Regions from separate parts of the Ruegeria profundi genome, predicted to be linked through region 3. Evidence: riboswitches for the same ligand, from Rfam matches in the RefSeq annotation. Region 3 holds a riboswitch; each other region holds the start of a gene.
The links. A riboswitch is a leader RNA that binds a small molecule or an ion and turns the genes downstream of it on or off. The one in region 3 is predicted to bind cobalamin.
Positions count from the first base shown of each region.

Region 1: another riboswitch for cobalamin. It lies ahead of LCM21_RS08270 (aromatic ring-hydroxylating oxygenase subunit alpha); the one in region 3 lies ahead of LCM21_RS12700 (hypothetical protein).
Region 2: another riboswitch for cobalamin. It lies ahead of LCM21_RS07765 (metal ABC transporter solute-binding protein, Zn/Mn family); the one in region 3 lies ahead of LCM21_RS12700 (hypothetical protein).
Region 4: another riboswitch for cobalamin. It lies ahead of LCM21_RS07840 (TonB-dependent receptor plug domain-containing protein); the one in region 3 lies ahead of LCM21_RS12700 (hypothetical protein).

Region 1 covers NZ_JAIUZS010000003.1:459,769-467,683, forward strand. The annotation lists gene LCM21_RS08245 (acyl-CoA dehydrogenase family protein) at 1-1,077, opposite strand, end outside; gene trhA (PAQR family membrane homeostasis protein TrhA) at 1,281-1,949, opposite strand; gene LCM21_RS08255 (pyridoxamine 5'-phosphate oxidase family protein) at 2,194-3,159, opposite strand; gene LCM21_RS08260 (glutathione S-transferase family protein) at 3,227-3,850, opposite strand; gene LCM21_RS08265 (LysR family transcriptional regulator) at 3,976-4,863, shown strand; cobalamin riboswitch at 5,002-5,205, shown strand; gene LCM21_RS08270 (aromatic ring-hydroxylating oxygenase subunit alpha) at 5,288-6,541, shown strand; gene LCM21_RS08275 (FAD-binding oxidoreductase) at 6,547-7,626, shown strand; gene dld (D-lactate dehydrogenase) at 7,847-7,915, opposite strand, start outside.
Region 2 covers NZ_JAIUZS010000003.1:342,220-350,134, reverse strand. The annotation lists gene LCM21_RS07800 (PAS domain-containing protein) at 72-452, shown strand; gene LCM21_RS07795 (DUF4149 domain-containing protein) at 459-857, opposite strand; gene LCM21_RS07790 (methyltransferase family protein) at 876-1,727, opposite strand; gene LCM21_RS07785 (thiol-disulfide oxidoreductase DCC family protein) at 1,724-2,182, opposite strand; gene LCM21_RS07780 (VOC family protein) at 2,401-2,757, opposite strand; gene LCM21_RS07775 (VOC family protein) at 2,805-3,242, opposite strand; gene LCM21_RS07770 (helix-turn-helix transcriptional regulator) at 3,348-4,058, shown strand; cobalamin riboswitch at 4,290-4,419, shown strand; gene LCM21_RS07765 (metal ABC transporter solute-binding protein, Zn/Mn family) at 4,447-4,710, shown strand; gene LCM21_RS07760 (cytochrome ubiquinol oxidase subunit I) at 4,890-6,275, shown strand; gene LCM21_RS07755 (cytochrome d ubiquinol oxidase subunit II) at 6,282-7,292, shown strand; gene LCM21_RS07750 (phosphate-starvation-inducible PsiE family protein) at 7,372-7,812, shown strand.
Region 3 covers NZ_JAIUZS010000005.1:44,883-52,797, reverse strand. The annotation lists gene recR (recombination mediator RecR) at 1-89, opposite strand, end outside; gene LCM21_RS12715 (YbaB/EbfC family nucleoid-associated protein) at 153-497, opposite strand; gene LCM21_RS12710 (DNA polymerase III subunit gamma/tau) at 627-2,387, opposite strand; gene LCM21_RS12705 (protein-tyrosine phosphatase family protein) at 2,522-3,016, shown strand; gene LCM21_RS12700 (hypothetical protein) at 3,018-3,425, opposite strand; cobalamin riboswitch at 3,507-3,726, opposite strand; gene LCM21_RS12695 (alpha/beta hydrolase family protein) at 3,861-4,718, shown strand; RNA gene ffs (signal recognition particle sRNA small type) at 4,750-4,848, opposite strand; gene LCM21_RS12685 (bifunctional 2',3'-cyclic-nucleotide 2'-phosphodiesterase/3'-nucleotidase) at 4,888-6,768, opposite strand; gene nudC (NAD(+) diphosphatase) at 6,943-7,915, shown strand, end outside.
Region 4 covers NZ_JAIUZS010000003.1:353,565-361,479, forward strand. The annotation lists gene LCM21_RS07820 (NnrS family protein) at 1-554, opposite strand, end outside; partial or broken gene LCM21_RS07825 (nitric oxide reductase activation protein NorD) at 774-2,530, opposite strand; gene LCM21_RS07830 (cytochrome c) at 2,536-2,943, opposite strand; gene LCM21_RS07835 (Crp/Fnr family transcriptional regulator) at 3,270-3,995, opposite strand; cobalamin riboswitch at 4,710-4,913, shown strand; gene LCM21_RS07840 (TonB-dependent receptor plug domain-containing protein) at 5,067-6,935, shown strand; gene LCM21_RS07845 (ABC transporter substrate-binding protein) at 6,938-7,768, shown strand; gene LCM21_RS07850 (FecCD family ABC transporter permease) at 7,765-7,915, shown strand, end outside.

The sequences.
Region 1 (7,915 bases), on a different contig from region 3:
CATCGCGCCAAACACCTGCATCGCGCGGTCAGTGACGGTCGCGTGCACATTGGGTGCAACAACCTTGATCAGCGAAATCTCACGCCGCGCCGCTTTGGCGCCCACCTGATCTATTTTCCAGGCCGCCTGCAACGTCAACAAACGGGCCTGTTCGATCTCGAGCCGCGATTTCGCGATCCATTCGCGGATCACGCCCTGTTCCGAGAGTTTCTTGCCAAAGGCCGTCCGCTCTTGCGCGCGTTCAACCATCAGCGACAGCGCCATTTCCGCCGCCCCGATCGAACGCATACAGTGATGAATGCGACCCGGTCCAAGCCGCGCCTGCGCCAGGGCAAAGCCGCTGCCTTCTTTGTCCAACAGATTCCCGGCGGGTACACGTACGTCCTTGAACAACAGCTCGGCGTGACCTTCGGGGTCATGCATGTTCAGGATTGTTGGGTTGCGGATAATCTCAAGACCCGGCGTATCCCTTGGAACAATCACCATGCTTTGTTGCTTGTGACGGTCGGCGCTGGGATCAGTCTTGCCCATCACAATGAACATCTTGGTATTTGGATGGCAGGCATTGGTGATAAACCACTTGCGGCCATTGATAACGTATTCATCCCCCTCGCGCCGGATCGAGGTCGTGATATTGGTCGCGTCCGAGCTGGCCACATCGGGTTCCGTCATCGCAAAAGACGACCGGATTTCGCCGTTCAGCAGCGGCACCAACCAGTCTTCGCGCTGCTGAGGTGTTGCGAACATATGCAACAATTCCATGTTGCCAGTATCGGGCGCATTACAGTTGAACACTTCTGACGACCAGCTGACCTGACCCATCAGTTCGGCCAAGGGCGCATATTCCAGATTGGTCAATCGCGTGCCCGGCTCATCATCGCGCAGCGCGGGCAAGAACAGGTTCCACAGCCCCTCGGACCGCGCTAAGGCCTTCAGTTCCTCCATGAAGGATACGGGAAAGATGCCCGCCTCGATCTGTTCTTTGTGGTCGCGGATGCGCGGATAGATATGCGCTTCCATAAAACCTTTTAGCTGGTCGCGGATTTCCACGGCGCGCTGTGTTGGGGCAAAATCCATTACGGTCCCTTTTCAGACTGGTGCAACAAGACGTTAGCTTGCCGGTACCCTAGCCGCGTCCCCTTTAATGTGAAATCGACTTATGCAATCTCGGACTAAAAAATTACATGGGATCACTGTGTCCGGAAAAACCCTTTGAGTTCCCTGGTTTTATTTCCGCTGTTTGTGAATGGGAGAGCCAAGCGGGTACTCAAAATCGCTTTTCAGGAAATCGCGTGTGGCACCCAGACGATCCGAACAAAGATCGCAAGAAAGAACAGCACGCTCCCCGTCAAAACGAACACATGCCAAATGGTGTTATGAAACGGCAGCCGCTCCAGCAAGTAGAACCCAACGCCCGCTGTATATACGACACCACCCGCGATGATCAGCCAGATTACCGTGGGTGAAAGCTCGGCTAGCATCGTTTGTCCGGCCCAGACAATCGCCCATCCCATCATCAGGTACAGAAACAGGCCAAACCACCGGAAACGGCTTGGGTCGATCAGCTTTAACACCGAACCGATCGTTGCCGAAGACCATAAACCGACCAACAGCCCCGGAGTTTGCCCTGCTGACAGTAGAACAAACGGCGTGTAGGTGCCGGCAATCTTCACGTAGATGCCCGAGTGATCAAGGCGCCGCAACACATTAGACCACCGATCGCTTTCCACCATGTTGTAAAGCGCCGAAAACGTCAGCATCATAACCAGTGTCGCGCCATAGATCGAGACGCCCAAAACAGCCTCGGGCTCGGTCCTGAGAAAGGCGGTGATCGTGATCAGAACCGGCACGGCCATGAGCGCCAACGCCACGCCTAATATGTGCACAACCCCGTCGCTGACGCGTTCTGCGCGGGTATAGGCCGGACGGATGTCTGTGAAACGCCACATACCTTAAAGGTAGGCCCGGAAACCGACGCGGGCAAGTTCAACGCGGGTGAATACAGGAAATCAGATTTTTTACCTGCTTGGTCAAACTCGACTGCCTGGACCAGTTTCTTTTCCAGAGCAGTTCACAGATGCGGTCCCCGATTGCCAAGATCATCGAAGTCAGCGTGCGAATTGCCGGGAGAGATATACTTGAAACGCTCTATCCGCAGGCATGACATAGCAGGATCGTTCAGCCAGACGCCACCTAGACCGCCTTCCAGCTATCTTCCTTCAGGCTGAAAGGAGAAAACTCGAGGAACTCGGCGCGGAACGGCAGCGCGTCATAGATGCGCAGCCCATGGTCCAGATGAAACCGCCAGCCCCTGTTTGCACCTTTGAAGCCCGCGATATCGGGGTGGCCATCGGCCAATACCTCTACAGTGCCCGTCAGCATCAGGGTATCTCCTGTCTGATAGTCCGGAAACAGCAGGCCGGCCTTTGGGTTCAACAGAAAATTGCCCAGAGTATTGAAAAAGTTGTTGCCGGCAAAGTCCGGCACCAGCAGGCTTTTGCCCTCAACTTTGACGAACCCGGCCCGTCCGCCCCGGTGCGAGACATCAACGCCCGCCTGATCCGGCGTGTTTGCGTGGCTTGCGACGTAGAACGCATTGCTCTCTGCGATCGCGTCCCGCGCCCGTGCATCCAATTCAACAAAGCGGTCGTTTGCAGGACGGGCTATGACGGCCTTTGGATCGCGGACGAACGAAACGTCATGCGTTTGAATATATTTCGGGCAATTGCCGAAGGACTGCACCACATCCAGCGAAAACCCATGATCCCCGACCGTACCCACGGTCGCCGTGGCTCGGTTGCGACGACGAGTGGACAGCTCAATCCCAAGAACACCGATCGGTGCTCCTGCCTGTAATGCGGGGTTGAGCGGGTCGTCCGCCAAGGGTCGCGCATCAATGTCCAGACGTCGGTCATGTGGCGTCTGTATGAACCCCGGACGGCCCGAGATCATTGACGCCCACGGCCAGCCATCGGCGTCGACGCTGCCCAAGACCAGAAAGGGAAGCTTGCCAAAGAATTCTCGATGCTGGTCGGGCATGAACGGACGAATGAACTTGCGACCGAACTCCTCGATCCTATCCCGCCTACCAACGCGAGATTGCATCTCACGCTCGCCAGCATGAAAAGGCGATGTCATTTCAGTGGCTTGATCGTTCATGGCAGACCTCGTGTGTTGTGGGATTGAAGGCCAGTCGCGGGTGCGACTGACCTATGGCGTAGTGGGATCAGGCTGCGTTCAAGCCAACTGCGGTGCTTGGCATGGGGACAAATCCATCCAGCGCCTCGACATTGGCCAGAAGGCGAAGCACATTCGCGTAAGGTTCAAGCGATATGCCACCCTCGGGCGCATGAGCTGTGTAGCTGTAGATTGCAACATCCGCGATGGTTGGCGCATCGCCGACCAGCCAGTCGCGGCCCTCCAAGTGGTCATCCAGCTTTTTCAGAACATTAGCCGCAGTGGCATGGGTAAACTCCATGTTCAAAGGTGCGTTGAACACGTTGATCAGACGCGCGGCGGCAGGGCCGAACGCAATCTCACCCGCTGCGAGGGTCAGGAATTTCTGCACCTCGGCTTCACCGACAGGATCAGAAGGCAGGTAGGAAGGCGCATACTTCCGGGCCAGATAGACCAAAATGGCGTTGCTGTCGCTTACAACCACGTCGCCGTCTTGCAATACGGGCACCTGACCCGCCGGGTTGAGCGTCAAGAACGGCTCGCGCTTGTGCTCACCACCCGCAAGATCCACGTCGATAACGTCGTGTTTAATCCCGGCAAGGTTGGCGAACAGACGGACCCGGTGCGAGTGACCGGATAGAGGGAAGCTGTGAATTTGGATCGTTTCGGACATCTGGAAACTCTTTCTCTGATTGAGGGTTTGGGCTGTTGATCAGCATCTGTGCCCCAGACATAGTTTGCTTTCACTTGGGCGATAATATATCAATTTGGTGAATTACTATGAACGCAGTGTAGATAATGGATACGATTCAGGGCATGCGAGCCTTTGCGGCGGTGGCAGCACATTCGTCGTTTACAGAAGCCGCAAAACAGATCGGTATCAGCACCAAACTGACCAGCAAATATGTTGGCCAGTTGGAGGATCATCTGAATGCGCAGCTTTTCAACCGGACCACGCGAAGCGTCACCCTGACCGACACTGGGCGATCTTACTACGAACGCTGTCTGCCTCTGCTGGAGCAGTTCGATGAACTGGAAAGCCTTGTCCAGCAACGCCAGACAGAATTGGCGGGGCGCATACGGATTACTGCGCCGACGGGCTTTGGCTCGGCCGAATTGATTCATCTGTTAAAACCCTTTCAGACCGAGCATCCAAAGGTCTCGATTGAACTGCACCTGTCAGATCACCATGTTTCGATGGTTGAGGAAGGCTTCGATCTGGCCATTCGGTTCGGCGTTTTGAAGGAGTCGAACCTTGTCGCACGCAAGCTGACGGACATGCGGATTGTGTGCTGCGTATCACCCGAATACCTGACGCAGCACGGGACACCAAAAGAACCGGCCGCACTGGCAACCCATAATTGCCTGCTTCAGACCACCGGCAGTTTTTCTGACCACTGGGCGTTCAAAGCAAAAGGTCGAGAATACACGGTTCCGGTTTCGGGCAACTTCCGCGCAAACTCACCGCGTGCTGTTGCACATATGGCTGCGGATGGGCTGGGGATCGGGCGGATTCCGCTTTATACGGCGCAGTCCTTTTTGGACACAGGAAAACTGCAACTTCTGTTCGAAGAGCAAGAGGCTTTATCGCTGGGCCTTTACGCGGCCTACCCGCAAAACCGCCACCTGACCGCACGTATTCGTGCGTTGATCGACCACCTTGCGGCGCAGTTTCGCGGGGTTTGAAAACGGCGTTTCGATTACAAGCCTTCGCATCGGTACACAATTCGCACCGCAGGCAGACATTTTCACCAAGCAGTACACCGGCGTGTCTGTTTCAGAGCGGAAAATGTCGCAAGTATTTCAGCGCTGGATTAGGCTTGAAATAACTTACGGCCACGAGGTGCCGCCATTTGATTCTCAGGTGGCGGAGAATTGGGAAGCCGGTGCAAATCCGGCACTGCCCCCGCAACGGTAACGAAGGTCAGGCTCAGCAATCAACCACTGGGAGGAGGATCCCGGGAAGGTGCTGAAACCGGGCGCAAGCCCCTTCCAAGTCCGGAAACCAGCCTCTCTGATATGTCAAACTGCGGGTGGCGGTGGGGGCACGGGTTTCGGACGCGGTCCTCACGCGCCTCCGGACTGGTCCCTCTTGTCATCTGCCCAAGCAATGCCGCGGGGCGCGGCAGGAGAGCCAGAAGTGAACAGAATTCAAAGCCTGTTGGCGCGTCGAAATCCGGCATATGCCCTGGAACAGGCATTCTATACCGACCCCGAGATTTTTCGGACCGACCTTGAAACAATCCACTACAGCGACTGGCTGTTTGCCATTCCGGCATGTGAATTGGTCAAAGCAGGCGACTACGTCACATATAACGTCGGTGCCTATCGCGTGATCATCGTGCGCGGTGCTGACAATCAAATCCGGGCGTTTCATAACACCTGCCGTCATCGCGGATCGGTGATCTGCAAAGCGTCCAAGGGCAATGCACCCAAGCTGGTCTGCCCCTACCACCAGTGGACCTATGAGCTTGATGGCTCTTTGCTGTGGGCGCGGGACATGGGTGCTGATTTCGACCCCAAGCAGCATGGCTTAAAGACAGTGCACTGCCGCGAGCTGGCCGGTCTGGTCTATATTTGTCTGGCAGAGGACGCGCCGGACTTTGATACGTTCGCCAATATCGCAAGGGCCTATCTCGAGCCACATGACCTGGGCAATGCCAAGGTGGCTTTCGAAAGCTCTATAATCGAGAACGGGAACTGGAAGCTGGTTTGGGAGAACAACCGTGAGTGTTACCACTGCGGAGGGAACCACCCTGCGCTGTGCCGCACTTTCCCCGATGATCCGACCGTTACCGGCATCGAAGGGGGCACTCTGCCAACGCATTTGCAGACCCATTTCGACCGCTGCGAAGCCGCAGGGCTGCCGTCACAATTTTACCTGCACGAGGATGGGCAGTACCGTCTGGCCCGGGTGCCCCTGAAGGAAGGGGCCCAGAGTTACACGATGGATGGCAAATCCGCCGTGCGCCGCTGGTTGGGCCGATCACCCTTTGCCGATGCGGGATCGTTGTTGAAATTCCATTATCCGACCACGTGGAACCATTTTCTGGCGGACCATTCCATCGTTTTCCGCGTGACACCAATCAGCCCCACGGAAACCGAAGTCACGACAAAATGGCTTGTCCATAAGGATGCCGTCGAAGGCGTGGACTATGACCTGAAACGCCTGACCGAAGTTTGGGAAGCGACCAATGACGAAGACCGCCGGGTGGTTGAGGATAACCAGCAGGGTATCAACAGTCCGGCCTATGTGCCCGGACCCTATTCTGCGATACAGGAATCCGGCGTTTTGCAATTTGTCGATTGGTATTGCGCAACTCTGACGCGCCGATTGATCCCTGACGCTGTTGCTGCGGAGTGACGGTTATGGACGTTGTGACCTCGGCAACAGCCGTCTGGCAGGACAGTGAAAGTTTGGAATGCGTCTCGGTCGTGCCCGAAATGCCAAATACTGCCAGCTTTACATTTCGGGCCCCTTCTGGCGCCCTGTTCAGCTACGAGCCCGGGCAATTCCTGACGCTGGAAATTCCGGCACCGGGTCAGCCGGGCGGCGTTGTGCATCGCACCTATACAATCTCATCATCGCCTTCACGGCCCAGATCGATCACGATTACGGCCAAGGCGCAGTCCAACAGCATCGGCACGCGCTGGATGCTGGACAACCTGCAACCCGGCATGCGGATCAAAGCCATTGGCCCGGCAGGTTTGTTCACGAATGCCGAGAGTTCCTCCGGCAAATACCTGTTCATCTCGGCCGGTTCAGGCATCACACCCTTGATGTCGATGACAACCTGTATGTGGGATGAAGGGCGCGCGCTGGACGTTGTGTTCATCAATTGCGCCAAACGACCGTCAGAAATTATCTTTCGCCAGCGGTTAGAGCAAATGGCCAGCCGGACACATGGGCTGAACTTGAAATTTGTCGTCGAGGAACCCGACCCGTACCGCCCCTGGACCGGGTATCAAGGCCAGTTCAACCAACTGATGCTGGGCCTGATGGCACCGGACTATCTGGACCGTGAGGTGTATTGCTGCGGTCCCGAGCCCTTTATGCAAGCTGTGCGCGATGCGCTGGCCGGTCTGGGCTATGACATGGAAAACTACCACCAAGAGAGTTTCGGCGCACCCGTAGAGACCGAGGCGCAGCAACCGGAACTGGATGATGTTGTTCCCGACGACGACACCAGTGCCGAAATTCTTTTCGCAAGCTCCGGCGTCAAGGCGAAGGTGGCCGAAACCGATACGGTTCTGGTGGCTGCACGGTCTGTTGGTCTGAATATCCCATCAGGCTGTACGTTCGGCGTATGTGGAACTTGCAAGGTCAAGAAGCTTAAGGGTGACGTCCACATGGTCCACAATGGCGGCATTTCAGAAGATGATATTGAGGCCGGGTACATTCTGGCCTGCTGCTCGAACCCGATCGGAAAGGTCGAAGTCGAAGTCTGACAAACAATACTGGCGCGGGCGTCTTGAGACGCCTCCGCCAATTGGCGTTGCCCGAACTGTGAATACCGCCTGAGAGCGGGATCGCCCGCAACACGCCAGCTCTGCGCTTGCTTTCCCAAGCCGAAGCTGGTGCGCGGGTTTCAAACACTGCTGCGTTCATCGCCCGTGTTGCGGATGCACTGCGAACAGCTTGACGTGCGCCCAATTCACGCGAAAACGCTTACGCAGCACTTTCTTCACCGTAATTGCGTGACTTTGACATTTTGCCAATCCCCGGGTTGAACGAATT
Region 2 (7,915 bases), on a different contig from region 3:
TCAACTGATGCCGTTGATCAGCCGTATCGAGAAGCCTATAAAGTACAAATATTTGAATAAAGGAAGATAGTATGACCCATCGCGACCTGGATACGGATTACATGCGATCCCTTTTGGAAACAGATGAAGTCGAAATGAGCGTAGTGTTTTCCGACCCATCACAACCCGACAATCCCATGATTTATGTCAGCGATGAATTTGAAAAACAAACGGGTTATAGCGTTGAAGAGGCCTTGGGGCGAAATTGCCGTTTTCTGCAAGGATCCGACACCAGTCCCTGGACCATCGAAGCCGTTCGCATGGGGCTTAAGGCGCAAACACGATTTACGATCGACATTTTGAACTATCGCAAAGACGGAACGCCATTCGTAAACCGTCTGCGCATCCGCCCGATTTACGATGGGCAGGGGCAGTTGATGTTTTTTGCCGGAGCTCAAAACCCAGTGGGATGAAAACAATCAGGATTGACCGGCGAGCCGTATTATTACGAAGGCTGCGCAGCAGATATGCGCCAATGTTATCACTACAGACAGAGTGTGAAGCCGCTTAAATCGGCTTTTATCTCCTGAATCCGTTGCAGCATTGATCGCGGGCATCAGAACCTGCCGTGCAAAAACCGTCGTCACCGCAATTACACCCATGAATGCGCTGGAAATCGGGTCTCTGCCGATCAGAAGGATGGCAGCCACCGCCGAGGTTGCCAGTACGAACAAGTAGAAATACGGGAATGCACGTCGAATAAGCGGCCCCGCCGTTTCCGCCGGGAGAGCCGTGAATACAAACGCGGCAAACCCGAAGGAATAGAGCGTCGTCCCACCAAACATCAGAGCGGTGACAAGAAGTGCTAATTCAAGCATCTGTGGACCTTCCCTGTTCTAATTCTTGGAAGCGGGATGCCGAAGACCCTGCGCCGAAGAACGGCCCGTGAATCTCAGCTTTGGAACGGCGTAGGGGACGTCTTTCTTGTAGTCTTCAAAGCGGCGGCCAAAACGTTTTTCAAACCGGCGCTCTTTTAACATCGGTGCCGCAAGACAATAGGTCGTAAGCGCGATTGCAAGGGTAAGTTGGTCAGGGGTCCATATCGGGACCGTCCACAACGTTAACGCGAAGGCAACGTATATCGGCTGGCGTATCACGCGGAACAAGCCTGTTGTCGGCATGTCAGGGAACACGGGCTTTGCATTTTGCATAAGAGACATCCAACCCAGTGCACCCGACTGAACTTCGGCGCCCGCGTCCCAACTGGCTTTGATCAGCAATGCCCAGGACGCCACGTACAATGCTGTGACCAGATAAAACGCCCACCCCTCGGCCTGCCACCAAACAATACCGCTTGGCGTCCACAGAACAAAAAGGGCCAGAAGTTGCAGTGAAGCGATCATGGCGTAAGTTGTCGTGCCCAAAGTTGCGCCGTGCGGGCCGGGGACAAAACGAGCCAGCCACTTCATACCACGGCCGGTCATCAGAAGAGAGTGCGCCAAAGGGAACTGTAAAATCAGTAGCGCGTTGGTCAGTGCGGCGGCTGGCCATGGCACCGTGCCAAGGCTTTTGCCCATGCCGAAGAACATCGCAATCACCATGGCGGCAACCGCCAACGCAAATACAATATGTGTGACAAGCCCAAAACCAAGCGCGATCATGATCCTGCCCGCGCCCGGTTCGGGGCTCAATGCACCGTTTGCAAGCCTGAGCAGTCGCTTTAGATGACCATCGCCTGGACTGGTCATACGGTGGTATCCGAGTGTTTCTTCGGCTTAGCCCCCAATCGCGAGGCGATCCGTGACAGCATCGGTCGCAGGGGCAGGAACATGCGATAGGCAAACTCCATGACCTGCACCGCGCCGGGAAGTTGAGCTACGCGCGCAAGCCATCGCCACTTGGGCAACGCCCGCCAAACGGCGACAAACCCATTTGCTCCGGACACAAGCGTTCCATCAGGCAATTGCACGTGAAACCTTGCCATTGCTTTGTCCTGCGAGAGCCCCTCTGCAAGCTGTGCGTCAGGGTCTGAAACATCCACAAACCGTAAGCCATCTGCGCCTTCGCAAGAGGCATAATGCCCTATTTCAAGGGAACAGAGCGGGCAGGAGCCATCAAAATACACAGTGGCACGTTGCGGGGCCGTGTCATTTGCTCCGCAAGTGTTTTGCTTTTGAACCGCCTGATCGTCATCCTTGGGCATGTGGTTTTTCTTCCTGAAAGTTATCAGTTCAGTCCGGGAAGAACGTAGTCCGAGGAACCAAAAAACCACTGTGAAACGATGCGATATGACGCCGCATTGTTCCGTTTCGTGGGCGCGCCGTGCACTCTGTGGCCACTGTGAAGATGCAAAGATGACGGCAATCGGACGTTCGGTCGCGTTTAATCTGATTGCTAGCCGACCAGCGGAGTTTCAATACGCTAATCCGAAAGGCACAGCTTATTGCTGTCCAGATCCCGTACATATGCTGAAAATCGTGGGCCACGCAGTTTCGGCTCGCCCGCGCATGTCCCGCCTAACGCGATTGCAAGAGTGTAGAGCCTCTCGACCTCCTCGGGTGATCCCACGCTAAAGCCGACCATGGTGCCGTTGCCATTGGTGGCGGGCTGCTTGTCAAAAGGGATGGCGGCCGCAAAGGCAGAACCTTCGCCCAACCAATACGTCATCCTCTCACTGGGCGAGACGCGATTCATTCCGGAACGATCGAAAAGTCGGTCGTAGAACCGTGTCGCAGCGTCCATGTCATTCGTCCCGATAACGCAGTAGTTCATTTGCATTGTAAATTTCCTTTTTTAAGCGTGTCCGATTGTGTTTTTCGCTGTCGTCACTTGCCGGTCAGCTTGAAGAATTCGATCAATTGGCCGGTGGGATCAGTGATCTTGAGAAGGTGGATACCGGGCTCTTTGATTATTTCGGGTGCTGCGGCACCGGTTGCCACGACGCGGGATTGAAGCACTTCAAGATCGGCAGCTTGCAGATAGGGAACCGCGTCTGACCCAGGCTCAGCCCCGGGTGCGTACCGGTCCCGAGATACGATGACGAACCAACCGCCTTCGATGTCGAAAGCAACAAAATCGGGCAGTTCGATTGTCGGCGCACGGCTAAACAGATTGCGGTAGAAGGACTTAGACTGCTGCACGTTGTCACTTGGCACATAGGCACCCATGGCGGTTATCGCCGTGTCATTTGCACCATCTGTGGTTTGAGCGGCACCTGCGATTGGAATGAAAAGGGCAAGGGCTAGCGAAAGGGCTGATCTCATGATGGGGTTCCTTAATTGACATCGGTCGTGTCTCTACACCCCCTATGCTGACAGCGTGTTGTCAGCATAGTGTCAGTATTGGTGGTGTTGTCGAAAGGACCCCTTATGCGACGCGGTGACAGGCTGTTCGAAATCATCGAAATTCTGAGACGCGCGAAGGCGCCAATCTCGGCCCAGTCTATTGGGGCCGAATTGGGTGTCACAAAGCGTACGGTCTACCGGGATATGGCCGCTCTGATCGCGCAGGGTGTGCCAATCACCGGTGAAGCCGGTGTCGGCTACATCCTTGAGCCGGGTTTCCACATGCCGCCGCTGATGCTGACACCGGATGAGATCGAGGCGGTCATGCTCGGGGTCATGTGGGTCCAAACACGGGGGGAACCCGAACTGGCGGTGGCCGCAGAAAAGCTGATCGCCAAGTTGGAAACCGTTGCACCAGCCAAATACCGAACCTCGTTTCTAGAGCCAGTGGTCAGCGTTGCTCCGGTAGGCCAGCCGGAGGAGACGCTTGGGGCTGCATCCATCCGCCGGGCCATTCGGCACCGCAAGAAGATTTCTCTTGTTTATACAGATTTCACAGGTCGACATTCGCGCCGGGTGATCTGGCCAGTTCTTCTGGGCTATCGAGACACCAGCCGGATTATTGCCGCGTGGTGCGAACTGCGCGAGGGCTTTCGCTACTTCCGGACCGAGCGGATCGTCGAAGCGGAAGTTCTTGATACGCCAATCCCACGTCGCATGGATCTGTTGCGGGCCGAATGGCGCCAGGCTACGGACGCAGAACGCAAACGCTATGAGGACGGGATACGGGGCTAAGGTGCCCACTGCGGCAATCCGTGCCAATACGCCCAGCCCGTGCCTGGCTGCCTGACGCAAGCGGTTCTGGCCAAAATCACTCTACTCAGCCTCACGCCGCGCAAAAAAGAAGCCAACTGCCCTGTCCCAGCGGTATAATCTGCTTCTCATGTTGAAAAACCCTGACCGACCGAGTGATTTAAAGCGCATAAGGCGCGGTGGTTCCATGCGCGAGACGTGCCAAGAAGAATGGAATTCGGTACAGCCATCTGGCCAAATCCAAAGCTGTCCCCGCAACCGTAGGCGGAAAACCGTCCCGAGATCGTCCACTGGGCACAGACCTCGGAAAGATTTGGAAAGCGTTGACTTGCAAGTCAGTTGATCCCCGACCCTGCGGACAGCGCGTGGTGTGACCGCGCATGACACGTTTGGGGGCTTGTCGGATGCCCACGGTATGAACTTCCTTTCACCCGTCGGCCTCGATACCCAGGCAGAGCCTTCGGCACAAGACGTTGCAGTCCTGATTACTCAACTGAAAGCTGAAGGTTCGGCAGCACTGTTCGCAGAAAATATCATCGACCCGGCCCTGGTTCAGCAAATCTCGGAGGAAATGGCGCTCAAGATCGGTGGCCGCCTGTTCTCGGACGCACTGTTAATCGGGTCAGTCAGCTGAGCAACCCAACACGAGGTGGATTTTCACCATCAATTCGAAAAATCGCATTCATAGCAGTGGTATGAATGGGCCGTAGTTCGCATGGGATACTGTGCCGCATGACGGGCTGTCGCAGGGTGTCTTTTACCCTCAACAACCAACGCTAACTGTCTACCAAACGAACCACATACAGGTGTGAGATGGACACATTACTGCTGTCCCGAATTCAATTTGGGGCGAATATATCGTTTCATATTCTATTCCCGACGATCACGATCGCTTTGGGTTGGGTGCTGCTGTTTTTCAAGCTGCGCTTCAACGCAACCGGGGATGAGAAGTGGATGCAAGCCTATCGTTTTTGGGTCAAGGTCTTCGCTTTGTCCTTCGCGATGGGTGTCGTTTCCGGAATTACGATGTCTTTCCAATTCGGCACCAATTGGCCGGGCTTCATGGAGGCTGTCGGAAACATCGCAGGGCCGTTGCTGGCCTACGAAATTCTAACCGCGTTTTTCCTTGAGGCCGTGTTCCTTGGCATCATGCTGTTTGGCTTTTCAAAGGTGCCGAACTGGCTGCACACGACCGCAACTTTTCTTGTGGCGTTCGGTACCACCATGTCTGCGTTCTGGATTCTGGTTCTGAACAGCTGGATGCACACGCCCGCAGGGTTTGAGATGCGCGACGGCGTGGCCTTTGCGACAGATTGGTGGGCGATCATTTTTAACCCCTCGATGCCATACCGTTTGACCCATATGCTGTTGGCAAGTGGCCTTACAGTGGCGTTTTTGATCCTTGGCCTGTCAGCTTTTCGCTGGCTGGTCGGAGACCGTGGTTCGGACGTGCGTGCCACGTTTAAAACCGCGGCGTGGCTTGGCGCGCTGCTGATCCCTGTGCAAATCTACATGGGCGACCTGCACGGCCTGAACACACTGGAGTATCAGCCCCAGAAAGTGGCAGCCATGGAAGGCAATTGGGAGACCAAATCCAACGTCCCGTTGGTGTTGTTTGCTTTACCGGACGAGGAGTCGCGGGAAAACCACCATGAGGTCAGCATCCCGAACCTTGCCTCGATCATCCTGACGCACAAGGCCGATGGTGTTGTGCCGGGCCTGAACGATTTCGTGTCCGAGGATGGCACCGTTCTTCATCCGCCGGTTGCGCCTGTTTTCTGGTCATTCCGCGTTATGGTGGGCACAGGCATTACCATGCTTTTGCTCAGTTGGTCCGCGCTCTGGTTCATGCGGCGGGGCCGCGGGCCGGGTGGGGTGCCAAAGCTGATGCAGGTGGCGCTGGTGCCGATGGCCTTTTCAGGGTGGATTGCCACTCTGGCGGGTTGGTACACGACCGAAATTGGTCGCCAGCCGTGGCTTGTGCAGGGCGTGTTGACGACGGAACAGGCGGTGGCGGACGTTCCCGCCCCGATGGTGGGAACAACTTTGGCGGCATATCTGATGATTTATGCGCTGCTGCTGGCTGCTTATGTCGGAGTGTTGTTCTACCTGGCCCGTAAGGCGGCCAGAGTCGGCCTGTCGCAGCAAATTCAGGCTGCTTCGGCGCTCCGGGGCGTCAAAGCGGTACCGGCGGAGTAAGACGCGATGGAACTTTTTGGTGATCCAACCCACTGGCTGCCGCTCGCTTTTGCGGCACTCATGGGGGTGTCGATTCTGGTCTATGTCATATTGGACGGTTTCGACCTTGGCGTAGGGGTCCTGTTGCCCTTCGCCGATGACGCGGAGAAAGACCGGATGGTCGCCTCGATCGGGCCGTTCTGGGACGCTAACGAGACGTGGCTGGTTCTGGCTATCGGCATTCTGCTGGTGGCCTTTCCAGCCGCCCATGGGGTGATCCTGACGTCGCTTTACCTGCCAGTCGCCATCATGCTGATCGGTCTGATCCTAAGGGGCGTTGCGTTCGAGTTTTGGGTCAAAGCGCCCTCGCATCATAAATACTACTGGAATCTGGCCTTTTTCGCGGGTTCTTCGATGACCGCCCTGGCGCAGGGCTTCATGTTGGGTAAGTACATCATGGGATTGGAAAGCAGTTGGGCCACATGGGCCTTTGCGATGATCACGGCTGTTTTTCTGGCTGTTGGGTATTCGTTCATCGGCGCCTGCTGGATAATCCTCAAAACTGACGGAGAACTACAGGAAAAAGCCGTTCGATGGGCCAAAGGGGGCATCTGGGGGCTTATTATCGGGCTCGGTGCCGTCTCGTTGGTGACACCGTTGGTCAGCCCTCGTATCTTCGAGAAATGGTTTACCTTCCCCGAGTTTTTCCTGCTGTTGCCGCTGCCTCTGATGTCAGGGATCTTGATCGCGTTGCTGTGGTATGCCTTACGCCACCTGCCGACTAGGAACGACAGTTGGGCTTGGTTCCCGTTTGCGGCGTCGATTGTTTTGTTCACGCTCGCGTTCTTTGGGATGGCCTATAGTTTCTACCCTTACGTCGTCCCCGAGCAGTTGACGATTTACGAGGCGGCCAGTGCGCCAGAAAGCCTGTTCATCATCCTTATCGGCGCGATTTTTGTGTTGCCCGTCATCGCCGGGTACACGGTCTTGTCATATACGATCTTTCGCGGCAAGGCGACGGAGCTGCGCTATGACTGAACCTTTGCGGTACACTATCGGCGCTTGAATCTCAGCAATTTCAAGATGACTTCTGCGCATTTCGATTTACTTCTTCGATATGCGCGAAACGATTGACAAGGCTTATGCTTGGTTTTCTGCGGCTGTGGCCGTCTTGCTGTTGGCAGGAACATTGATTGTCATTCTGCTTGCGACAGCCAGTTTCCTTCGGGAAACCGCGGCCGTTGTGATGGCCTCTGGCGCCGGGGTGACATACGAGGACCTGCAACAGCTTTTTGCCCTGCTGCTGGGGGCGATTATTGCGTTGGAACTGGCCCATTCCGTGCATTTGATGGTGAAGGGCAGCAAAGGTTACGAACAGGTCCGGGTTGTCTTGATGATCGGCATCCTCGCCGTGGTCAGAAAACTGATCGTCATGGAGATTGACCAGGTTTCGGGTTTATTGATTTTCGGCTTGTCGGCCGCGGTCCTTGCCTTGGGCTGTGCCTTTGCGATGCTCTTGTGGGTGGATTGGACGAGGACCTCATCCGAAAAGGGTTAAACGGGCTGCTGAATCGGGTGAATTCGGAAGCAGCTTAGCTCTGCCGAACAAAACTCTTACCTGCACGCGGGCCCATCCAATATGTTCGGGTTCACCGACCCGT
Region 3 (7,915 bases):
AGCACCGCGCGACGGGCCGAGCGGGGGCCGAGGCCCGGCAGCTTGGCCATCAGGTCGATCAGGTTGTCGATGTCGCTGTTCGAACTCACGGCGCGTGCTCCTGCAAATGGGCCGGGCAGGGTGCCCGGCCGATAATCCGTCAGGAGTGTCTATCAGAACGGCAGCTTGATGTCTGCGGGCAGGCCCATGCTTTCAGTCAGCTTGGCCATTTCAGCCTGCGCGCGCTCAGCAGCTTTGGTCTGCGCGTCCTTGATGGCGGCAAGGATCAGGTCTTCGACGACTTCTTTTTCGTCGCCGTTGAAGATCGACGGATCGATGTCCAGACCCTTTAACTCACCCTTCGCAGTGGCTGTGGCCTTGACTAGCCCAGCACCGGATTCGCCGACAACCGTGATGGTGTTCAGCTCTTCCTGCATTTCTGCCATCTTTGTCTGCAAATCCTGGGCGGATTTCATCATCTTGGCCATGTCGCCAAGACCGCCGAGTCCTTTGAGCATCGCTTTTCTCCTACAAATCGGTTTGTCGCTTAAATACGGGCGGCATCCGCGCCGCACAAGGGCACAGAGGCTCCCGCCCGTCGTCACGGTCTTTTGCAAAACCTTTCTTCCCGTCGGGTCCGGGTATGCCTAGTCTTCTTCAAACGGGTCCCACTCGTCTTCGACCTCGGGCAGCGCTTCGGTTTCGACCTTGGCCTTGCGCTGTTCCGGTGTTTCGATGCTTTTGATCCGCGCCTTGGGGAATTGGGCCAAAACAGCCTGCACCAAAGGATGTGCACGCGCCTCGGCTTTCAACGCTTCCTCTGCCGCGTTTTCCTTTTCGTAGATCGTCTCCCCACCGCCTTCGTTGACGACCGTGACCGCCCAGCGATTGCCTGTCCACCGTTGCAGGGCTGTCCCTAAACGCTGCGCCAATTGCGGAGAGGCACGTTCGGTCGGCTGGAATTCGATGCGTCCGGGCTGGTAGGCGACCAGCCTCAACGCGCGTTTGACCTCGTCCAGCAGGACGCCATCGCGGTTGGCGCGGATCAGATCGACCACGTGATCAAAGGTCGGGTAACGTGCCAGTGCGGTTTGCGCGTCCTGCGCCAAAGCGGCGCTTGGTGCGCCGGCCCCTCCGCGCATTGGGCTTGTGTAGGACGATGCCACCGGCGTCCGAGTGTGCGCGGCAGGTTGCGACGGCGCAGCCGCTCCACCGCCGGGTCCACCATTGGGCGGCGGAGGTGGCGCATCCTGCAAGCGCTTGATCAGTTCTTCGGGGCTGGGCAGGTCAGCCACATGGGTCAGACGGATCACGGCCATCTCAGCCGCCATCATGGCGTTTGGCGCAGCCGAGACCTCTTCAAGCGCTTTCAGCAGCATCTGCCACATCCGGGTCAGGACGCGCATTGGCAGTGCCTCGGCCATTTGTTGACCGCGCGCGCGCTCGTCCGGTGAGACTGTCGGGTCTTCCGCTGCGTCCGGCGTGATCTTAACCACGGACACCCAGTGGGTGATTTCCGCAAGATCGCGCAGCACGGCCAGAGGATCTGCGCCTTCGGCATATTGCGCCCCCAATTCGGTCAGCGCCGCCGCCGCATCACCACGCAAGATCATGTCCATCAGGTCCAGCACGCGCCCACGATCGGCCAGGCCCAGCATAGCGCGCACCTGGTCTGCACTGGTTTCACCCGCCCCGTGTGAAATTGCCTGATCCAGCAAAGAGGTTGCATCCCGCGCCGATCCTTCAGCAGCACGCGTAATAAGGGCCAGGGCGTCATCCGCAATCTGAGCGTTTTCGGCCGCCGCGATCTTGCTGAGCAGGCCGATCATGTCTTCGGGCTCAATCCGGCGCAGATCAAATCGCTGGCAACGCGACAAGACCGTCACTGGCACCTTGCGAATTTCGGTTGTGGCGAAGATGAACTTCACATGCTCGGGTGGTTCCTCAAGCGTTTTGAGCAGCGCGTTGAACGCACTCGTCGAAAGCATGTGAACTTCGTCGATGATATAGATCTTGTAGCGTGCGCTGGCGGCGCGATAGCGGACGCTGTCGATGATCTCGCGAATATCGTTCACGCCAGTTCGGCTGGCGGCGTCCATTTCCATCACGTCGACATGGCGGCCTTCCATGATGGCAACGCAATGCTCGCACTGACCACATGGTTCGGTTGTCGGCTTGCCTTGACCATCCGGACCGATGCAGTTCATGCCTTTGGCGATGATCCGCGCCGTGGTGGTTTTTCCGGTTCCGCGAATACCGGTCATGATAAAAGCTTGCGCGATCCGATCAGCCTCGAACGCGTTTTTCAGCGTACGCACCATCGCGTCCTGACCCACAAGGTCAGCAAAAGTTTCCGGGCGGTATTTGCGGGCAAGAACCTGATAGGCGGGGCTGGGCGTGTCGTTCATGTCTGCTCTGTCGGATTCGGTTCAGGACCGCAGCGTAGAGACCCCCGCGCCCCGCGTCCACAGCCACCTAGGATGAAAATTCGTTTGCAAGAATGTTTGTGCACCGTAGAAGCACAGATGAAAGAGGGGACGCGGTGCACAGGTTTGACATCCACCCAGTTCACGTTGGAAACGGTACTGTTGCCTTGTCGCCGCTGCCCGGCTGCGGCGATGGATACGCACGGGATTTCGTTGCTATCCGCGATTGGCGGCCTGGTCTTGTGATCTCGGTAACTACGACGGATGAAATGCTGCAAGAAGGCGCGATCAGATTGGGGGACGATCTGCGTGCAAATGGTGTCAGGTGGGTGCACTTGCCAATTGAAGATTTTGGCACTCCGACGCCGCCGATTGATACGGCTTGGGCCGATATAGGCGCAACAGTGTCGCGTATCCTATCCTGTGGGGGGCGGGTGCTGGTGCATTGCCGCGGAGGCTGCGGCCGCTCTGGTATGATCGTTCTGCGCCTCATGGTCGAACACGGAGAGAGCCCGGACACCGCGTTAAAACGGTTGCGTGCTGTGCGCAAATGCGCCGTCGAAACCGATAGCCAGATGCAATGGGCGGCCCGGCCCGTGATAGGCCACTAGGTCAGAGCGCCATTTGCCGGTCCATCGTAACGACAGGGTCTGTCGCAAGGGTCGTGACTTCCAGCATCGCGCAGGGCGGAGTGGTCAGCATTCCGGCCGGACGCGTGGCCGTGTCCGGGCCAAACATCATGTCCGCAAATGTCTCCAGCACTTCGAGAGGCGCATCTTCGGTGGCCCCGCAATAAATACGGATAAGGTCTTTTTGCGCTCTGAACCGTGCGACGCAGCCTTGCGGGCAATGGGAAAGCTCACTGTTGCCGTCGAATTCAAAATCAGGGGTCGTCGCCGGGACCGCGGTCTCAACCGCCCGCACGACCGAGCGCGCCATCTGCGCCAGTGCCGGACAGGGTTTGCCGGTTTTCTGACACACGGTTGCTGAGAATTGGTGTGTCTTTGTCTTCCAGATCATACCGCGCCCTCCGCGCATGGACCGGGGCATGGATCAGGTGTGACACCGTCTTGATGACCTGTCCGGGCGCCCCGCCCGAGTTTCGATTTTGTTTCGATGGCAGGTCTCCTGACTTGCGGGTCATCGCGTTGCCGACCTTCCCAACCTTGCGGCCAGTGGCGTTTCGGCATTGCTCACCGCTTACAGTTGCGGGGGCAGTCTCGGCCTTGGTCCGTTCCGATTTCACGGGCAGGACCGCACCGTGTTCCCTTTTCATCCCGCCCCGGGGTCCGGGGCAAGAACCATCAGCCCATCGCTAGCGGGTCAGTGTGGCTTGAGTCAAGCGACCTCTTGGTTTGGTGAGGGTACGTGGGGTCATGTTGAAACCCGATTGACTTGGCCCGGCAATCCATGCGGATACATCCGGTGAACTGATTGGTTCAGATAGAGGGTAGGATGCTGGATACCGAACAAGCCGTGCTGACCGAAGATTTTCTGATTCCGTCAGGTGAAACCGAATTGTCGGCTCGGCTATATCTTCCGATAGACACGCCCCGAACGGCCGTCGTCATTCACGGGGCAACCGGCGTGCCTCGGGACTACTACCAACATTTTGCGCGCTGGCTGGTTGCTGAGCAGGGCATGGCCTGCCTGACCTATGATTACAGCGACTTTGGCCATTCGCGGAACGGTCCGCTAAAGGCGGCGCGGGCCACGATGGCGGACTGGGCTTTGACAGATATGCCCGCAGCACGCGCCGAAATGCGAAAGCGATTTCCCGATGCGCAGCAATGGAGCATTGGCCATTCCATCGGTGGAATGTTGGGGCCGATTCAATCCGATCTGGATCAGATTGACCGTATGATTTGTGTCTGTTCCGGGTTGGTCACAGTGTCGGATCACCCGTGGCCGTACCGCGGCCTTGCCTTGCTGTTCTGGTACGGTCATGCCCCATTGGCCGTAAAAGCACTGGGCTATTTACCGGGCAAGGCGCTGGGTTTCGGGTCAGATTTGCCCGCGTCAGTGTATTGGCAGTGGCGCGGATGGAGTACCGCACCGCGCAACTATCTGCCCGAAATCGGGGTGACCCTGCCCGACGCTCGCGAAGCGCCGCCAGACACATCCGTGGATCTTTTTACATTCGACGATGACGATGTAGTGCCGCCAAAGGCGGTTTGGCGGTTGGCCGGTCTTTTCGGACCCAAAGCGCGCCGGCATGTATTGTCTCCGGCTAAGCTTGGATTGCCCAAGGTAGGACATATCGGAGCTTTTGCCCGTCGCAACGCCGCAGTCTGGCCGCGATTGATTGCCTAGGCCGGACGCGCACAGAGAAATGGCGAGGATGAAGTGAGAGGTTGGACATCGACCCAAGCGGGGCTCGTTGTGGCTGCTTCCTTCCGGACCTGACCAGGTTGGCGAGGCGCTCGCCCGCGCCAACCTCTCACGCAGGGATATAGGCAAACTTCTAGCGAAACACAACCCGTCAGAGCGTCAATCGGATAAGCAAAAAACCCTCATCATCGGTTCCGATGACTTGAGGGTCAAAACTATCCAGTTCCGCGATATGAGCTTGTGCTTTTGGACTTGTCCGAAGCAGGCTTGTCGCACCCTGCACGGGCACAAAGGTAAACGGGTAGGGGGCAGCCTCGAGCGGGTCGCGCGACAAAGAGCCAGCTAGATAATCCTGCAGGGCGCGTTGAACAAGCAAGGGTGGCAGGGTTATGAGCTCTGCCGCTTCCATGAATCGGAAATGGCCACCGCCATTGGCGCGATGATTGTTCGACGCAACCACAAACCGCTGATCAGCGGTCAATGGCTGCCCCTTAAAACAAATGTTTCGAATACGTCGGTGAGAGGGGGAAATCAGATGCCCTGCCAAGTCAAAACGTGCGGGTTGCGAAAGGTCGATCCGATAGGTCAGACCCTGCAGAACGTCAAAATTGTACCCGGCCCGGTTTGTGTTGATCATATCGGCGTGCTGGCCGGGTTGAATGCGATTAAAAACACTCGCGGACATTTCCAGCCAATCCGTGACCTGTTTTCCGTTAACCAATACGGCCCGCAATTCATTGGGAAAGATACATAGATCGTTCACGTGGCGCACACATATCTGACCAGCTGGTATGTCAGTGAAATATCGCGGACCGGCGCGTCCTCCGACCTTGGACGGCGCGGCCGCAGACAGAACCGGCAAACCTGCAAACGGTGTCGTCTGCAAATAGGGCCTGACCGCTGCCGCTTGTGCAGCCGCCGTCAGAACAAGACCCCTGTCCGGGGCGCAAAAGCTGAAATAGCTGTGCAGGTGACGATCGGTCTGACCGATATGTTGTGCGGTGCGTCGCCGGGTTTCCAAGTGACCGGGGGCGAAAAGTTGCCTCAACACCGGGTCTTTTGCGACGGGCGCGGGCGACGCGCCGGATTTTGAAGGGCATACCGACCGCAGTTCGACATGGCTGTACCGCACGCGCCATTCGCTGCCCTCAAACCTGTTCAATTCCAGATCAACCAACCCAAGATTTGCGCCGGCCGCTCCGGGCATCACGACCGGCTTTCCATGTACCTTCCCCTGTTTCGCATCGACATGCGCAAAACCGTCATGTGCCTTTCCGGGCAACGTCAGGTGCGAATGTCCTGCGATCAAGGCATCAATCCCATCAAGGGCGGCCAGCGGTATGATGGCATTTTCTAGGTCGGAGTCCCCTTTCGTGGGGCCAATACCTGTATGCGCAAGGGCGATGATCAGATCACAGCCCAGGCTTTTAAGATCCGCGACCTTTTCTGCGGCGCATGCCAAAATCCCGTCCATGACAACCATTTTCCCCAGCTTATGCGCTTCCCATTTCGCAGTCTGTGGCGGAAGAACCGAAAAAACACCGACTCTCAGCGAAACTGGCTGATCCTTGTACAGACCCGTTTTGGTGACGATGGTGTGTCCCTTCCACGACGGGCTCGCATCCAGCCGGTGCGCATTGCTGCAAATCACCGGGCAGCCTGAGGCCGCGATCACTTGGTCGAGCGTATTCAAGCCGAAACTGAAGTCGTGGTTGCCCAGCCCAATGGCGTCATAACCAAGATCGCCAAACGCACGCATCAGGATATGAGGCGCGTTTTCCGGTTGTACCGCCCATTCCCCAAGCGGCGTACCTTGCAGCGAATCCCCGTTGTCAAACAGCAGAACCATGGCGCCCTGCGCCTCGGCTTCTTGCCGGGCATCACGGATCAGGTGTGCCGTGCGGGTGAAACCGATCGACGGGTCAGGTGTGTCTGAGTAATAGTCAAAGCCGCACAGGTTCATGTGAAGATCGGAGGTTGCAAGAATCCGTATCTTCAGCGGGGCGTTCGGTGGTCGGGGGGAGTGAGTCAAGCTTCTACTTCTGGATGTTGTATGTGCGCCATATTCTCCAAAAAGTATAATATGTGCAACTTGTAAGGTATGTCTGCGATCATCCGGCAGCCTGGGGTGTTCCGGTGCAAGAATTGCCATTGCAACATGGGGTCAGCCGTGGCACCCCCGTGCCGACTACCCGAAGGACTTATTATGAAACACGCGGAACTTGTGACGTTTGGCAGTTCAGGCCTTGATCGCGCGGCGCAGATACGGGGCGATCTTGACAAACTGGCGCAGGCCCAAGCCCATCCACAGGCGCGCTGCCTTCTGCTCTGGCGTGGCAAGCCGCTGGTTCAGGGCGAGGCGCTGGACCGTCTGGGCCTCGTGCCAATGGATCACGATCTGGTCAAGAATGGACCGGGTGGCAGTATTGAAGAGCCGGTGTTTCTGGGTCTTTCCGATGGTGATCCGGTGTTCGCTCAGGATATATCGGAATGGTCACCCGACGGGATGGACATGTCGCAGGTTGGCGGCTTTGTCGATCCGTCAGAACAGCAACACCCGGACTTGCCCCAAGGCTATGTCTTTGCTGAACTGCGCCGGATTATGACCCGGCTGTCTGCCCGAGAGGCAGAATTGGCGGCAGCAGCCAAAGCGGTTATCGGCTGGCATGAGACGCACAGGTTCTGCGCGCGGTGCGGCGCGCCCAGCGAGGTATCGCAGGCCGGATGGCAGCGCAGTTGCCCGGTCTGTGGCGCGCAACATTTCCCGCGGACCGATCCGGTGGTCATCATGTTGATCACCCATGGGGATTCGGTTCTGATCGGGCGATCGCCGGGATGGCCCGAAGGGATGTATTCGCTGCTGGCCGGTTTTGTCGAGCCCGGCGAAACGCTTGAGGCGGCAGTCCGGCGTGAGGTGATGGAAGAGGCAGGTGTGCCGGTCGGTGCGGTCAGCTACCTCTCCAGCCAGCCGTGGCCATTTCCCGCGTCTTTGATGTTTGGTTGTGCCGGCGAAGCACTATCGCGCGAGATCACCATTGATCCGGTCGAAATCGAAGACGCGATATGGGTCAGTAAGCCCGAGATGATGCAGGTCTTCGCGGGCGAGCATCCGACGCTGCTGCCTGCGCGAAAAGGGGCCATCGCGCATTTCCTGTTGCAAAACTGGCTTGCGGACACGC
Region 4 (7,915 bases), on a different contig from region 3:
GCAACGCCAAGTCTTAAACCAACCCCTTGCGCCGCATAGCCACCGGAAAGGGCTTCGTAGTGGAAAATGGCATTGGCAAGGGTAAAGACCGCCAGCAGAGCCAACACGATCAGGTTGCGCCAGTTTTTGCCTGCAACGATCTCACGAAGGATGACCACGCCAAGAACAACAGAAAGTGACAGGTCGACAACCGGGGCCAACCAGATTGGCAGAGTCGCTGAGAACAGGATTGCGAACCGCCCGATGACCCAAAGCGCAAACAGACCTGCCAACCGCCGCCCCACGATCGGCAATCGTCCGGTCCAGTTCGGCACTGCTGTCAGCAGAAAACCGGCTAGCACAGCACCCAGGTAGCCAAAAAGAAATTCATGCGCGTGCCATGAGATGCTATCAAATCTTGTTGGCAAAACCACAGCGCCTGCCAGCGCCGCGAGCCACAGCATCATTGAGAAAACCGCCCATACAGCCGCAAACAGAAAGAAGGGCCGAAATCCAAAACTAAAGAGTGCCGGGCCTTTCCAGGCGCGCATCTTTTCAGCAGAAGTTTGTGACATCACCGTCCTCCTTCACTGGCGGAAAGTACTGCAAGCTGTTGCCAAGGTGCGCAACACGTTTGGGACGGACGCCACACGTATCGGTCTTCATCTTTGAGTTCCATTGTCTGCCACATCCATTAGGTTGCGGATTGCGCCTGCGGAATTGGCCGGTCGAAGTTTTCAGCAAATGCCGGTGACGCAAATAGTAAGGCGACGCAAAATAATAAGCTGCGCATGTCAGGTCTCCTGTGTGAGTGTTCGGTAGATTTCCGGCAGCGCCCGCGACAGGCGCTCGGGGTTTGGCAAAAGCGTGAAATCACCGCACCCAAAGATTCGCGCAAACCAATCCTGCCCGTCTTCGTCAATATCACGTCATGCAAGCCTTGGCCGACGGTCCGGGCTTCGCGCACAGCCCTATGGCTGTCTCCGATACCGTGCTGGCCCTCGTAGTGATCAAGATCGTTGGGTTTGCCGTCCGTCAGCACGATCAGCAGTTTGCGGGCGCTTGGCTCCTTGGCAAGCTGTGTACTGATATGTCGGATGGCTGCGCCAAGACGGGTATAGTGGCCGGGTTTTATCGCGCCGATCGCGTTGGTCACATTGGCACCCATCTTTTCTTCAAACCCCTTGCAGCGCGTCAGAAACACGCGATTGCGCCGCAGGGACGAAAACCCCCAAATCGCTGAGCGGTCCACCTGTTGCGCGGCTTGCCAGATACGATCAGCCCCGCGTCCGGTGGCCAATAAATCCGCGCGCGCGATCAGCAGGGCATCAAGATCAAGCTCTTGCCCATCAATCTGACGCGGTTGAAGCACCCGCCGCGGGCGAAGCGCCTCAAACCGCCGACGCACAGCGTGAACATACCGGTCATTCGGGGCATACTGTGGCGGTTCAGACTGTATCGGCCCCTCAAGAACCCGGCAGTGATCCTGCATGTAGCTACGAGATCGGTGGTTCCAATCCGGGTATGTATATTCGCCCTCCAACGCTTCGTGATCTGCATCGGCGGGCGACAGATCAAGATGCAGCCTCAGGCGTGTCGCGGTCTTTCGATCCTGCTTCGACAGCGTAATCCGATCCTCATCGTCGGCGGCTTTTTGGGCGTTCTCATCATCGTCATCGTCGATATTGCGATTGATGTTCATCGACTCGACCCATGAAAGAATGGATTCGAAACGACCTATGATGAAACTGTCCTTTCGGCTGTGCTGGTCCTGATCTTTCCGCTCGCCGAGCTTGCGGCGGCTGAGTGACGCCGATGGAGCCGGCGCGGATTGCTCTGTTTCTGCCTCAGGCGCAGCGCTTCCGCCTTGTCCCGGAGCTTCAAACCGCAACCAGATTGGCACTGGTGCAAATGGCATGAAACTGCGGGTTGTGCTTGCAGTTTTACCAAAGCTAAGCACATCACCGCCCAGCTGCATGCGAATTGCCTGTTCAATCGACGCTTCTTGTGCTGGCCGATGCAAATCCGGTCGCGTCTTGGCGCAATAGGCCGCCATCTCTGCGTAGTCTGCGCGCAGACCCGGGCAACTTTTGAAAACGGCATCCGCCGCATGGGCATTTGCGTAGATCTGAGCATAGTCGTGGGTTGGTCCAGCACCTGCAAGGTCCAAGGTCGCAAACTCGGTTTTCGCGGCAAGGGCAGTCAGCCAGAAATACGCCGCGCGGTTCAGCCTGGGGTCGAGAAACGTATTTATAACCGGAGGAAAGTATAGCTTTTCGCTATCGTATCGAGCCACATATTCACGGTCGCGTTCTGCCCCCAATTTGCGTTTGAGTGGCTGCCGATGTCGCACCAGCGTCGCGGCAGCCTCTCCGATTTCAACCCCGCCAGAGCCACCAAGTGCACGGAAAAGAACCGCCAGGCTGGGGCGCACAGATGCCAATTCCACACGCGCCGAGGGAAAGCGCGTCTCAGCGCCAATCCCACTTGCCATATCGTGCCAGAGGTTGCCGATCGTTCCCTCTGGCTGCATGAGATCAACGAGACGCATCCGACCTATCCGTAGACAGCCAGAACAAGATCACGCAACGCCTGCTGCACATCTGGCTCGTCGCTCAGCTGAGGTTGGGCTGCGATGCCGCTTGGTTGCGACTCGATCCAACCTTTCAGGAAATCAAAGGCATCTTCGGGACTGTCCTGAACGCCCCACGGGGTCATGACGTTTCCGAGTTCGGGCGCTAAATACGCGCCCACTCCGTGGAGGCTGTGGCAATTGATGCAGGAGCGTATTTCCCAAATGTGTTCGCCGTGAACGACCACATCACTCAACTCCATCCCCGAGGTTGACGTGCTGACGACATACCGGTGGGACTGAACGGTCAGGGCCACGAAAACCACGGCAAAAAAAATCGAGCCTCCGCAGAAAATGTTGCGCGCGCATGATTTCGTTAAGATTTCCGCCATTAGCTTACCTTTGCGGGCAAGGAATGGGGAATAGTTAGCCGGTGGCAATCGGACCAAGTTTGCGCAAGCGCAATGTTCTGATGATTTCCTTGCCTAGATGTTCGAAAAATAGGAGAGGTCTACGCAAAAAACCGAGCCTGGAAAATTCCAATCTGCCCTTGGAAAGTATAATGCCGTGCCGTCCACAAACGGTTGCCGTGTTCATGCGGCATTGGACGCTGTGTGTGCTGTTTGATAAGTCCCTTTCACACGAACGCTGAAGCGCATTGCGAATACGACGTGAATGATGACGCGTTCCTGCCCGAGTTATGGGAAGCAACGAAACACTATTCTATTCTGGCCTCACTGATTGCGGCCAAAGCACGCGGATCAAGCACCTTGATCCGTTTTCGGCGGCTTTCAACCATCCCCTTCTTTTCCCACGCACTAAGCAGGCGGCTGACGGTATGCAGGGTGGTTGCGGTCATTTCCGAAAGATCCTGCCGCGTGATCGGAAAATCGATCTCGATCCCGTCAGGAACTTCACGGCCGGTATGATGGATAAGGCGCAGCAGCGCACTGGCGACGCGTTGTTCAACCTGCAAGGTTGAGATTTCGACAACCCGATTGTTTATCTCACCCAGACGGGTTCCAACGGTCTTGTAGGTTTCGGTCGAAAAGCCTTCATATTCTGCTGCGAACGTTTCCCAAAGCCGCATGGGCCAACTCAACGCGATGCTTTCGGTTGCCGTTATCGCCGTCGCGGGATAGGTCTGCCGCCCAATCGCCTTGGCAAAACCCATCAATTGTCCCGCTGGAATGTGTAGTGCAGTGACCTGTTCACCTGTCGGCGTAACCCTGACGACGCGAACATATCCATCAAGCAACAAATAAAACCGGTCGGCCGGCGCATCTTCTTCAAAGATTGCGGTACCGGGTTCGTATCGGCGTGAGCTTGCCTGATCAAGGATCGTGCGCAGCTGTCGGCGCTCCAGTTTTGAAAAGGGCGGCAGATGCGTCAGCAGGCTTTCGTCAAGCTGCGGCAAGGTCTTGCGCGTCGGTAGGTCGTTCATGAACCGCCTATGCCACAACATCCGGGCTAGTGGCCACTAAATCTCGCCGATCCAACCCGGGCATGACGCCGCAAGACATTTGTTCCAGAACAGTACCCACTTGCGAAAATGCCAATGGATCAGCCCGAGAAGCCACAGCCAAAAAGTTAGCACAATGTTTATGACAGCCTTGGCAAGTATCTGGTTTGTTGCATTTCTGCCAAGCCTGCCATTTTGTCACCGCTTGTCTCAACGTTGAAGGCGACCAACGCCGCCTCGACAAAGCTCTGTATGCCGGCTGCCCCAAAAGAGGCTGCAGGCATTGCCAAACCACCAGGTCAAAGCGGGTATACGCCTGATAGAAAACTCGTCGCGCCGCCCTTTGCACGCGTTCATGAGCAGGTCGCGGCCAGCGGACCCAAGACTATCGTAATCACCGTCGAAACGGCAAAAAGGTGGCAGTTTTGATTGAAGATCGCGGTGCGGAAATGTGGGCTACGTCTATGATCGGCTCGGTCCCCGGCCTCCTGACCATCTGTCACGAATGCGACGGGATTGACCAGACCCTGTACGATTTGGGCATAAACTGATGCGACGACGCAGATGACCCATAGCTCATAAACTGCGGACAGCCGACCTCATCTACTCGGCGCGCACGTCAGGCGTTTGAGACAGCGCAACCTGATTTTCAAGGCTTATCGCAACTTCACGATTGACAATTCGCGGTAGATACAGTCAATTTTCGCGCGTTCTGGTCCGGGTGGGATTCCATCCGGATAATAGGGAACGGGGTGCGGCCATTGCGCCAATTCCTCGACTGCCCCCGCAACTGTAAGCGGTGAGCTTTGCCGGCACATGCCACTGTCCTAAAAGGGATGGGAAGGCCCGGTTTGGCGTCGATCCGAGAGTCAGGAGACCTGCCAGAGCGATCACCCTGTCCGGACGCGGGGCGCGTCTTTGGCAACGGTCTATCCGTAGCGGTGACATTTCGCCGTCTGCGGAGGTTGTTTTCCTCCAACGACAACAACCAATCAAGACACCGAACAAGGTGTCTTATGCCCTTTCTCCAGAAAGGGGTCCGAGGGACAAACAATGAAGAAAACCGCCTTACTGAAAGCGTCAGCCGCGACAGTTTTTGCAGTTGCGACGTCTGCCCACGCGCAAGAAACGATTGATATCGGAACAATCGTGATTTCCGGGGGCTTCACACCCATTGAAGAACAGAAATACGGCCGTGCAGCCAGTGTGATTACCTCGCAGGAGATCGAGCAGCGTGGTATCACGACAGTGCAAGACGCCCTGCGGGCTGTTCCGGGTGTGTCCGTCAGCGGATCAGGTGATGCCTTGACGCAAGTTCGAATCCGGGGCGCCGAAGCCAACCATACGCTGATCCTGATCAACGGCGTTCCGGCAGCCGGCGGTGACGGAGAATACATCCTGTCCGGCATTCAGACGGCCAATATTGAACGCATCGAGGTTTTGCGCGGCCCGCAATCCGTTTTCTATGGTTCGAACGCTTCGGCTGGTGTGGTCAACATCATCACCAAGAGAGGCGGGCTGGGTCACGAATATGGTGGCACGGTTGAATTTGGTGACGGGTACAACGCGTCCGCCCGGTATTCCTATCGTAACGATAAAGGCGGCATCGCTGTCGGTATCGCGCGGCTGGACGATGACGGATATGACTACTCCGGCAGCAATGGGGAAAAAGACAGTGTTGACCGCACCACGATTGACCTGACCGGAGATTATTTTGTTGCCGAAGGTCTGAAACTTGGGTTTGTGTTTCGCGATTCAGATGAAAACTATGACTTCGACAGCACAGACTTCCTGGCCACCACCCCCGAGGGTTACGTCGTAGACGATCCTACCCAACGGTCTGAGCGGAAGGAGCGGCTTGGTCAAGTCTACGCCGAATACGAGGCACGAGGAGGTCAAATGGTTCACCGTTTCAGCTATGATCGGACGGATAACGAACAATCCACCAATGGTGGCACACCGACCGAAACGGATCGGGACTCGGCCCGTTATCTTCTCAGCCTCGGCCTTGATGGGCGCGCGACGGTTGACAGCAACCACTTGCTGAACGGAATTGTGGAATGGGAAGAGGACAGTAGTTCCTCTGATCCCGAGTTTGAGCGCGAAACAACATCATACGCGCTGGAATATCGGGGATCGCTGCAGAATGGGCTGAATGTTCAGGCCGGCATCCGGTACGACGACAACAAAACGTTCCAGAATGATTTCACCTGGACATTGGCGGCGTCTTACACTCTGCCTCAAGGCGTGCGTTTGCATGGATCGGCCGGGACAGGCATCGTCAATCCATCTTACTTCGAATTGTTTGCCGACTCTTTTGGATTTGTCGGCAACCCAAACCTGAAACCCGAGAAAAACAAGTCTTTCGATCTGGGTGCCGAAGTGCCGTTTTGGGCCGGGCGCGGATTGGTTGATGTGACCCTGTTTCACGACGATCTAACTGATGAAATCACGGCGGTCTTCGATCCGGTTTTGGGCAGTTCGACCTTCATCAACCAAGCCGGGGACAGTACCCGCCGCGGGGTCGAGGTTTCGGGCACGCTTGAGGCGACAGACACGCTCGATCTGCGTCTAAGCTACACCTATATCGACGCGGAAAACCCGGATGGATCGGTGGAAGTTCGCCGCCCCCGGCACGAATTATTGCTGACCGCAACGCAAGAGTTCCTGCAAGGGCGTGGGTCTGTAACCGGCGATATTCGTTATGTGGCGGACAATTACGACACGCAATTCTTCGGTAGCTTTGAAACGAAAAAACTGCCCGACTACGTAACCGTTGATGTTGCGGCGCAGTATTCACTGACCGATAACGTTAAACTGACTGGTCGTATCGTTAACCTGTTCGACAGGGAATACTCCGACGTCTGGGGTTTCGCCAAACGCGGGCGCACCGGTTATATCGGCCTGAGCGCGGCGTTCTAATCATGTGGCTGCGGTTGATTGCTGTTTGTGTTCTGGTCAGCCTGACCAAAATGACCTGGGCGCAACCGCAGCGCGTGGTCTCGATAAATGTGTGCACCGATCAGTTGGCCATGATGCTGGCCGCCCCTGGCCAACTGATCTCGGTGTCTTATTTCGCGCGCGACAGCCGCGTGTCGGCCATGACCAAAGAAGCCATGCGCTACGGGGTCAATCACGGTCTCGCCGAAGAAATCTACCTGCAACGGCCAGATCTCGTGATCGCAAATCGCTTTTCTGCACAGGCGACGGTGGACATGCTCAGAAGGCTGAGTGTTCCTGTCGTCGTGTTCGAGTCCGCCCGCTCGCTGGAGGATATCCGCACCAACATCCGGAAAATGGGAAAGGTCCTGGGTCGTCAAGAGGCTGCGGACAAGCTTTTGCAGGACTATGAGGCAGGGCTTGCAGCACTCACCGCAAATGGGGCGCATGGACCTCGTGCCGCGATATACTCAACGCACGGTTGGACATCTGGTGATCAAACACTGTCGGGCCAAATTCTGACCGCCGCAGGGCTGCAAAATATCGCGGCAGAGATGGGCATGACCGCCGGGGGCGTATTGCCTTTGGAACAATTGGCGCTGTCCAACCCGGACATCGTGATCACCGCGCAACCCTATCCGGGACACAGCCGGGCCGAAGAATACTTGCAGCATCCCGTGGTCAAACATCTACGGGCGCGCTCGGGTCAGGTACTGGTGTCAGATCGCGACTGGGTTTGCGGTACTCCTTACGTCGTTCGCGCGATTGATAACCTCAGGCGTGCACGCGAAGACTGGCAACGGGGCATTGAATGACGCGCCTTATGATCGTTCTGCTGTCCTGCGGAGTTGGGCTGTTTCTGTTATCTCTGACCATCGGTCCGGCGGGTATCCCCGCCGGGGACAGTCTGGCTGCCTTGTTCTCCGCAGATTACGGGCCGCTGACGCTGGTGATGCGCGAAA